DNA from 3 places in the Massilia timonae genome. Region 3 is predicted to be linked to each of the others. Evidence: riboswitches for the same ligand, from Rfam matches in the RefSeq annotation. Region 3 holds a riboswitch; each other region holds the start of a gene.

Region 1 (3,269 bases), 1.8 Mb from region 3:
CGATCACGCCGTCCAGGTCGAGCAGGCAGGCCGCGCCGGTGACGCCGAAGGTGATCGCATTCGCGGCTTCCTCGACCCATTGCAGGGTCACCGCTTCCCATGGGCCGCTCAAGAGGCGCTCGTCGCCGAACGCCAGCGGCGCCAATCCCGCCTGCGCATGCATCTCTTCCAGCCGCACCAGCGAGGCCGCCCCGAGTAGCTGCGGCGCCACGCCGCGTTCGTCCGTTCCGGCCAGGCCCAATGGCATCGAACCGATCGCGCCGGCGTTGCCGAACTGGCCGCTGTGCGGCTCGCCGTCGATCACCAGGCCGCCGCCGACCAGGGTGTCCACGAAAACGTACAGATAGCTTTTCAGCTTGCGTCCGCGGCCGGCCACCAGTTCGGCCACGCAGGCCGCGATCGTGTCCTTGGCGAAGTCCACGCGCAGCGGCGTCATGGCCTGCAGGCGGATGCGCAGGTCGACCCGGCGCCAGGCTTCGGCCTGATGCGGCAGCAGGCTTTCCAGGCCGTGCCAGGTGCCCAGCGTGAGCGGGGCGGCCAGGCCGATGCCGGTCAGGCGCGGGGCCAGCTCCGGGCCGAGGAAGTCGTCCACCTCGCGCAGCCTGGCGTCGATGGCGGCGAACACCTGCTCCACGTCGGGGCTGGCGTAGGGCGTCGACGACTGCCAGCGCAGCGCGCCCGTGAAATCGAGCAGGACCACGTCCAGCGCGCGCCTGCCGATCTGGATGCCGATCGAGAACGCGCCTTCCGGATTGAGGGCGATCGGCTGCGACGGCTGGCCGACCTTGCCGCGCACGGCGTCGCGCTTGACCACCAGCTGCTCGTCCAGCAGGCGGTTGATGATCACCGAGGCGGTCTGGGTGCTCAGATTGGTCAGGCGCGCGACTTCGGCCTTGGGCAGGCTGCCATGGGTGCGGATCGCCTGCAGCACGACCCGCTCGTTGAACTCGCGCATGCCGACCTGGTTCGAGCCGACGGTGCGCAGCAGCGGCATGGTGGCGGGGTCAAAGGCGGGAGGCGGTGCGTTATAGGGCGGCATGGCGCGGCGTTCGATGGGCAAGACAGCGGGAGACGGTAAGTATACGTCCTTCCGCTAAATAAACCTATGCGACTTATTTTTCGGGCCGATCGGGCGCTGTTGGTCGCCGCGCTGGGCCGCTTCGCGCTCGCCCGCCAAAAAATAATGCGGTGACAACTGGTCGAACTTGGCGTTAGAATCGCGCCCAATCAAGTGAATGGTGCCTTCCTGCTCGTCTGCAGGGAGGTGAAACGGGAAGCCGGTGACGTGCGCGATAGCCATCGCGCGCCAGTCCGGCGCAGCCCCCGCTGCTGTAAGCCTGACGACCCCGGTCGAACGCCACTGTGCCCCGTGCACGGGAAGGCAGGACCGGGGAAGGAAGACGGCGAGCCAGAAGACCGGCCATCCACGATGCATTCGCACGTCCCGGGGTGAGGGCGTGCCTGTTGGTTGTCCGCTGTTCCTTCTTTGTCTGCCCGCGTCATTCGCTGCGATCGCTCGCCTGCGCGGCGCGCAAGCGTCCCTGTTCATCGTGGAAGGATGGCGGCTGCCTGTTGTCGTGCGCGCGTCAAGCGCGCAGCTGAAAGGTCGACGTTCACATGAACACGCTTCTCCCTGTCCGCATCTGCGTCGCGCTGGTGTTCCTGCTCGCCTGCATGTCGGGCTTCCAGCATGCCGGCGCCACCACCCTGTTCGCCGTGGTCACCGAGCGCGCCGCGCCGGGCGCGATCGAAGCCGCCCACCGCCACCTGGCCAGCCGTCCGCGAGACCGCATCCTGCTGCGCACCCCGGCGCAGCTGATGGCGGCCGGCGAGCGCGAGGTGGCGCAGTGGATCGCCGGCGCCGACAGCATCCTGGCGGTGTCGCTGTTCGGCGACCCGGCGCGGCGCATGAAGGATGCCCTGGCGCGCCACGCCAGGCCAGGCACCGCCGTGCTGGCGCTGAACGGCGAGGCGACCCTGAACCTCATGACGCGCTCGCGCCACGGCAGCCTGGCCGGCTTCTCGCCCGAGCTGCTGCGCCAGCTGGCGAGCGAGGCGCCGCCGCAGGCCGCGCTGCGGGCGGCCGACGCCAATCCCGCCGCCCGCCACTGGCTGGCGGCGCGCCGCGTGTGGCAGGCGGGCGGCGTCGACAACACCACGGAGCTGATGCGGCACCTGCTCGCGCCGGGCACGCCCCTGGCCGATCCGCAGCCGGAGCCGACCCTGCGCCTGCGCGCGGGAGAGCGCGAGCTGCAGGACGGCGCCGCCTGGGGCAATGCGTCGAAGCTCGGCCTGCAGGACCGCCCGACCGTGGTCGTGCTCGACCTGGCGAACATGGATGGCGTGGTGCCCGCGGCGCTGTGCCGGCGCATCGAGGAACTGGGCCAGCCCTGCGTGCAGCTGCTCACGCGCTGGGGCGGCGCCTCGCGCGAAGCGCTCGAGCGCCTGCCGCAGCTGGTCGCGCCGGCCAAGCCTGCTGCGCTGGTGGTGCTGCAGGACTTCGTGGTCGGCGCCGCCGAGGGCCGGGAGGCGGTAGGCGAAGCCTTCAAGCGCCTGGACATCCCGGTGTTCAAGGCGATCCGCCTGTCGGACCGCACCGCGATGCAATGGCAGCTGTCGCCCGACGGCCTGCCGCCCGACTCGGTCCAGTACCGCGTGGCCCTGCCCGAGCTGCAGGGCATCGGCCAGCCGATGGTGGTGGCGGCCCTGGGCCAGGCCCGGCGCGACCCCCAGACCGGCATCGAGAACCGCCCGCCCGTGCTGCTGCCGGCTGAAGTCGACCGCCTGTCGGGCCGCGTGGCGCGCTGGCTGGCGCTGCGCGCCAAAGCGAACGCCGACAAGAAGATCGCGATGGTCTACTACAACCATCCGCCGGGCCGCCAGAACATCGGCGCCGACAACCTCAACGTGCCGGACTCGCTGTTCGGGATGCTGCATGCCCTCAAGGCGGCGGGCTACACGGTCGGCGAACTGCCGGCGTCGCCCGAGGCGCTGCTGGACATGATCATGGCGCGCGGCGTCAACCTGCCGGAAGACCGCGCCGCCCTGCGCGAGATGGCCGGCGCCGTCAACGGCGTCACGGCGCAGGAGTACGCGCGCTGGTTCGCGACCCTGTCGCCGCGGGTGCGGGGCGAGATGCAGGACGGCTTGCTGGGCCGCCTGCATGCCGACGTGCTGGCGGCCGAGAAGGCCGGCGAGCGCGCGCTGGGCCGCAAGCAGGCCGAGACCGTGATCGAGGAGCTGCTGCACCTGGTCGAGGGCGTCGACCA
Region 2 (3,269 bases), 820 kb from region 3:
GGCCTGGGCGGCGGCATGACGAAGGAACGCGCGCTCGAGATCATGAAGGATTCGCGCGTCGGCGCGTATGGCGCGATCGGCATCGTGTGCATGCTCGGTGCGAAGCTGGCCCTGCTTGCCAGCCTGCCGCCGGCCAGCGCCATGGCCGCCCTGCTGCTGGCTCACCCGCTGTCGCGACTGGCCGCCACGTCCCTGATCTGGCAGATGGAGTACGCCCGCGCCGAGGGCAAGGCCAAGCCGCTGGCGGTGCGCATGAGCGACCGCGAGTTCGGCATCGCCGCCGTGACCGTGCTGCTGCCCGCGCTCGGCCTGCTGGCCTTCGGCCTGCTCGACCTGGCCGCCATCGTCGCCGCGCTGGTCGCGGCCCTCGTTGCAACCTGCTGGCTCGCGCGTAAATTCACGCGGCGCTTGCAAGGCTATACCGGCGACTGCCTCGGCGCCGTGCAGCAACTGGCCGAAGTGGCGGTCTATATCGCGGTGCTGGCCACGCTCGGCCGCGGCGCGCTGGCCTGATGCGCCTCTACCTGGTGCGCCATCCGCGGCCCGAGGTGGCGGCCGGGCACTGCTACGGCCGCAGCGACCTGGCGGCGGATCACGCGGACGTCGAACGGGTGCTGGCCGCATTGGCAAGCCAGGGGCTGCCCGGCGCGATGCCCGTCTACGCCAGCCCGCTGGCCCGCAGCGCGGTCCTGGCGGAGCAGCTCTCGCCGGCGCCGGTATTCGACGCGCGCCTGGCCGAGATGGACTTCGGCGCCTGGGAAATGCGCAGCTGGGACGACATCCCGCGCAGCGAGATCGACGCCTGGAGCGCCGACCTGCTGCACTACCGCCCCGGCGGCGGCGAAAGCGTGATGGACGTGGCCGCGCGCGTGGCCGGTTTCGATGCCGATATCCGGCGCGCCGGACACGCGCAAGCCCTGGTCATCTGCCACGCCGGCACCATGCGCCTCCTGCATTCGCTGCACCTCGGCGGCACGCTGGTCGAGGCCGCGCTGCGCGCTGCACAGGCGCCACACCGGATCGGCTACGGCGAAGTGATGATGCTGGAAACCTGACAACGCCTTGGACAACACCTTATAATGTGCGCGTTTTGGTGCTCGCGCCTGCGTTCGCAGTCGCAGTTAAACGGGAAACACGAAGCTCCTTTCAAGGGCCAACGTGTGCTGCCCCCGCAACGGTAAGCAAGTGCCGCATGCTCTCTTCGAGCCATGCGGCAAACCGTCCCCTCATACCACTGTGCGCATGCATGGGAAGGTCGGACGGCCATACTTGTCAGCCCGGATACCGGCCAAAAGGTGGCGTCGCCTCGCGCGATGCCGTTCAATCTGGCCTACGGGGACGTCGGCTGGTTGCCCTTTATAAGAAACAGTTCATGAATTTTCCAGTCACCCGGCAAGCCGCCGCGGTCTCGCTCGCCCTCGCCGTCATCTCGTCCGCCGCCGTCGCCGACGCACCCTCGCCTGACGCCATCCCTACCGCCGACACCGTCGTCGTCACCGCAACGCGCACCGCGCAGCGCGCCGCCGACGTCATCGCCGACACCACCGTCATCGATGCCGAAGAGATCGCGCGCTCCGGCGCCGGTTCGGTGGCCGACATCCTGCGCCGCCAGCGCGGCATCGAGATCTCGCGCAACGGCCCGGCCGGCACCACCACCAGCGTCTTCATCCGCGGCGCCAACGCCAACCAGTCCGTGGTCCTGGTCGACGGCGTGCGCTTCGGTTCGGCGACCACCGGCACCGCCAGCTGGAACGCGATCCCGCTGGGCGCCATCGACCGCATCGAGATCGTCTACGGCCCGCTCAGCACCCTGTACGGCGCCGACGCCATCGGCGGCGTGATCCAGATCTTCACCCGCAAGGGCGAAGGCGCCCCGGTCGTCACCGGCTCGGTTGGCGTGGGCAGCAACGCGACCCGCCAGCTTGATGCCGGCATCTACGGCAGCAGCGGCGGCCCGAACGCCGTCAGCTACGCCTTCGGCGCCGGCTACGAGGACTCGGACGGCTTTTCGTCTACCCGCCCAAGCGCCTCGGGCTACAACCCGGACGAAGACGGCTACCGCCGCCGCAACGCCAACGGCCGCGTGACGATGGCGCTCGCGCCGGGCCACGAGATCGGCGCCCAGTTCCTGGTCAGCCGCCTGTACAGCCAGTACGACAGCGGCACCGCCAACTACGACGTCCACAGCGACAACGACCTGAACACCGCCGCGGTCTTCATGCGCAACCAGATCCTGCCGAACTGGCACAGCACGGTGCAATACGCGCGCTCGGAAGACAAGTCGGGCAACTTCACCAACGCGACGCCATCCGGCGCCAGCCAGATCGACACCCAGCAGGATGAGTTCAGCTGGCAGAACGACATCGCCATCGGCCAGGACACCCTGCAGCTGCTGTACACGCACCGCAAGGAAGAGGTGCCGACGATGCAGCGCTCGCGCATCACGAATTCGTATGCCGCCGCCTACTCGGCCAAGCGCGGCCAGCACCTGGTCGACGTCAGCGCGCGCCACGACCGCTCGGTCTATGGCAGCAAGAACACCGGCGCCGCCGGCTATGGCTACGACTTCGGCAACGGCCTGCGCGCCACCGCCAGCGTCGGCACGAGCTTCCGCGCCCCGACCTTCAACGAGCTGTATTTCCCCGGCTACGGCCTGGAAACCAACAAGCCCGAAAAAGGCCGCAACCGCGAAGTGGGCCTGCGCTACGACGGCAACGGCTACCAGCTGGACGCCACCTACTTCCACAACCGCCTGACCGACATGATCGTGTCGAGCACCCCGTGCCCGGACGGCGTCAACCGCAGCTGCGCCTACAACGTCAACAAGGGCCTGCTCGAAGGCTTCTCGCTGGCCGGCGCTACGCGCCTGATGGGTGTCGACCTGCGCGCCAGCCTCGATTGGCAGGATCCGCGCGACGAGACCACCGGCAAGCAGCTGGCGCGCCGCGCGAAGAAGCATGCCAGTTTCGGCGCCGACTACACGATGGGCACGCTCAAGGCCGGCGCCGAACTGACGGTATCGGGAGAGCGCTTCGACGACGCCGCCAACAACCGTCGCCTGGGCGGCTACGGCCTGCTGAACCTGCACACGACCTGGCAGTTCACGCCCGACTGGTCGCTGCTGATGCGCCTGGACAACGTCGCCGACAAGCAGTACGAGATCGCGCGTAACTACGGCACCAGCGGCCGCACCTGGTTCGCGGCCCTGCGCTACGGCATCCGTTAAGCTATAACCCCTTGCCCGCGGCAGCCAGGCCGCGGGTGTCCGA
Region 3 (3,269 bases):
GGTAGCTGTTTTCATCGATATTGGCGATGCGGTAGCTGCGGCCGGCCTTGGCGAACACGGTCACGAGCGGCATCACGTCGATGCTGCCTTCCACGGTCCAGGCGTTGAGCGACTGCTTGCGGTGCTCGTTCACGACCGGCGGGAAGGCCAGCGGGTCGCTGTAGTCCTTCTCGAAGCGCTCGTGGCGGCCACCCACCGCCAGGCGGGCGTTGTGCGGGGCGTTCCAACGCAGTTCGTCGCGCAGGTAGAAGGCTTTCGAGTCCTGGCGCGCGTCGCCGGCCGAGAAATTGGAGGTAACCTCGCGCTCCCAGCGGATCAGGTCGATGCCGGTGACGAATTCGTTGCGCTTGTCGCCGAGGTCAAGGGTGTGACGCAGGCGCGGCGAGAACTGGGTCTGTTCGGCCTCGTAGACCGATGTCGACGGCGCGCCGAAGTCGTAGGTGGACGAGACCTCGCGCTCGCGGTGCGACAGATCGGCCGCCAGCTCGAAGGCGCCGACACGGTGCTCGACGAAGGCGGTCACGCGGTCGGTGTCGAGCGAGCCATAGTCCTTCGGCGTGTTGCTCTGGGTTGGAATGGTCAGGAACTGCTCTTCCGTCAGCGAACCCGGCAGGCGCGAATCGGAACGCGAACTCTCGAAGCGCAGGCCGGCGCGGCCGTTCGGCGCGTAGGCATACCCCACGCCGCCACTGAAGCTGGTCTGCTCGTAGTTGTTGTTGTCGCGGTAGTTATCCGTGCTGCGGTCGCTTACTGCGGCGTCGAACGACCATGGGCCGGCGCCGTGCGTGACCGAGGCGCGCAGGTCGCGGTGGTCGAAGCGGCCGGCTTCGGCGAACAGGGAACCATGCGTTCCCGCGCCCGCGCCGCGGCGGGTAACGATATTGATCACGCCGCCGGTGGCGCCGTCGCCATACAGCACGCTGCTGCCGCCGCGCGTGATCTCGATGCGCTCGACCGTGTCCACGGGAATGGTCGACAGCACCGTGTGCGCCAGCTCGTTCTCGTTCAGGCGCACGCCGTCGACCAGCACCACCGTGTTCTGGGCGCTGTTGGTGCCGAAGCCGCGCAGGTCGAGGCCGAAGTCGGGCGAGCCGTCCAGGCTCTGGCGGCCGAACACGCCGCCGATCTTCCGGATCGCCTGGTTGACGTCGGTGGCGCCGGCGCTGCGGATCTGCTCCGCGGTGATGACGGTGGCGCCGATCGGCGTGGCCTGGGCCGGGAAGCGCGGGCCGGTGATGAGGACTGAAGGGACGGCGTCCTGGGCCGCGGCATAAGGGCCGAACATGGCGAAGGCGCAAGCCAGCGCGAGTGGCGCGCGGCGCGGTGCAACTGCAAAAATCATGATGAATGTGTTCTCGATAAAAGGCACCGGCCTGCTTCCCCGCAGGCCGGAGTCAAAGGAAACGCCTGGCGCTTCCACCTGCTTTGGCCGGTATCCGGGCTGGCAAGCATGACGGCCTCACCTTCCTGCGCAGAACAGACCGTACAGCGGCGCAGTGGTTGTCGAGACCGTCCGCCACGCTGCAGATGCAGACGCGGCGCTTGTTGACCGTTGCGGGGGCAGCACACTTCCATGGCGGCGCGTGGCGCGGCCATGTCGTGTTTCCCGTTTAACTTCGCGCACCTGGACGTGCGCGAGAGCACCAAAACGGGGCGATTATACCTTGACGAGGTGCGACCTGCCCGGCCGCCGGCAAGCTCTCGCCGCTTGGGCTAACATGACCGTTTCAATGCACGACAGGAGCGGTCATGGCGCGCTTACCCACCTTGCCCACCTATTTCGTCTCGCACGGCGGCGGCCCCTGGCCGTGGATGCGCGAGCAATACGGGTCGGCCTACAACCAGCTTGCCGACTCGCTGGCCGCGCTGCGGGCCGAAGCTGGCGAGACGGTGCGCGCGGTGCTGGTCGTGACCGCCCACTGGGAAACGCCGCAGTTCATGGTGTCGTCCGGCACGGCGCCGGGCATGATCTATGACTACGGCGGCTTCCCGCCGCACACCTACCAGGTCAAGTACCCGGCCCCGGGCGAGCCGGCGCTGGCGCGGCGCGTGGCCGACCTGCTCGCCGCCGCGGGCCACCCGGCCGCGCTGGACGCCGAACGCGGCTTCGACCATGGCACGTTCTCGATGCTGTACCCGGTCTATCCGGAAGCGCGCATGCCGGTGGTGCAGCTGTCGATCCGGCGCGACCTGGATCCGGCCACCCACCTGGCGGCGGGCCGTGCGCTGGCGCCGCTGCGCGACGAGGGCATCCTGATCATCGGCAGCGGGCTGTCGTACCACAACCTGCGCCAGTTCGGGCCGAACGGGCGGGAGGCGTCACGCGCTTTCGACGGCTGGCTGCAGCACGCGCTGCTCGAACTCGATCCGGCGCAGCGCGAACAGGCCTTGCTGCGCTGGGATGCGGCGCCGATGGCGCGGGCGGCGCATCCGCGCGAGGAGCACCTGATTCCACTGATGGTGGCATTGGGGGCGGCCGAACAGGAGGCGGCCGCCTGCGTCTATCATGAAGACGCGTTCATGGGGAATTTGACGGTGTCGAGTTTCAGGTTCGGGGCACCGCCAGCGGCGTGATTACGTCCCGCGCTTGCCGCGCGCCGCTTCCTCGGCTTTCGCGGCGGCCTTCTCGGCCGCGATACGTGCTTTTTCGGCCATCTCGGCCTCGTGCTGGGCCAGGCTGGCCGCGCGCGATTCCGGCGTCTCGAGGCTGATGCGGCCGAGCGCGCCCTGGCGGTAATCCTGCAGCAGCGTGTGCGCCGCCTTTTCGTAGTCGAAATCGCCGCCGCGCACGCGAAAACCCCGGCGCTGGGCCACGCCCTCGATCACGGCAACGCCGTCCATCCCTTCGGTCTTGAAACCGTAGCGCGCGCTCAAGAGCTGCGGATAGCGCTGCAGCAGCAGCTCGCCCAGGTATTCGGCCACTTCTTCCTCGACCAGCGCATTGGTGCCGATCGCATGGCTGGCGGCCAGCATCAGGCCGTCGCTGGCCATGGCGATCTTCGGCCACAGCATGCCTGGGGTGTCGACCAGCACCACGTTCTTGTTCAGGTACAGGCGCTGCTGGGTCTTGGTCACGGCCGGCTCGTCGCCCACCTTGGCCACGCGCTTTTTCAATAGGGCGTTCATCAGCGTCGATTTTCCGACGTTCGGAATGCCCATGATCATGATGCGCAGCGGCTTGGTCGGCACGCCGCGGTGCGGGGCCAGCGACAGGGCCAGGTCCGGGATGCGGGCCACGTCGGCCGGCTTCTTGGTCGTCATCGGATAGG

Evidence for each region. Region 3 has a riboswitch for cobalamin ahead of LO55_RS00110 (TonB-dependent receptor). Riboswitches for the same ligand answer to the same signal wherever they lie in the genome.
Region 1: another riboswitch for cobalamin. It lies ahead of LO55_RS07985 (cobaltochelatase subunit CobN); the one in region 3 lies ahead of LO55_RS00110 (TonB-dependent receptor).
Region 2: another riboswitch for cobalamin. It lies ahead of LO55_RS03760 (TonB-dependent receptor domain-containing protein); the one in region 3 lies ahead of LO55_RS00110 (TonB-dependent receptor).

Annotation. Positions count from the first base shown of each region.
Region 1 covers NZ_JRYB01000001.1:1,841,276-1,844,544, forward strand. The annotation lists gene LO55_RS07980 (ROK family transcriptional regulator) at 1-1,039, opposite strand, end outside; cobalamin riboswitch at 1,220-1,439, shown strand; gene LO55_RS07985 (cobaltochelatase subunit CobN) at 1,618-3,269, shown strand, end outside.
Region 2 covers NZ_JRYB01000001.1:843,429-846,697, forward strand. The annotation lists gene LO55_RS03750 (adenosylcobinamide-GDP ribazoletransferase) at 1-513, shown strand, start outside; gene LO55_RS03755 (histidine phosphatase family protein) at 513-1,055, shown strand; cobalamin riboswitch at 1,075-1,307, shown strand; gene LO55_RS03760 (TonB-dependent receptor domain-containing protein) at 1,373-3,226, shown strand.
Region 3 covers NZ_JRYB01000001.1:21,737-25,005, forward strand. The annotation lists gene LO55_RS00110 (TonB-dependent receptor) at 1-1,342, opposite strand, end outside; cobalamin riboswitch at 1,411-1,663, opposite strand; gene LO55_RS00115 (DODA-type extradiol aromatic ring-opening family dioxygenase) at 1,750-2,574, shown strand; gene ylqF (ribosome biogenesis GTPase YlqF) at 2,575-3,269, opposite strand, start outside.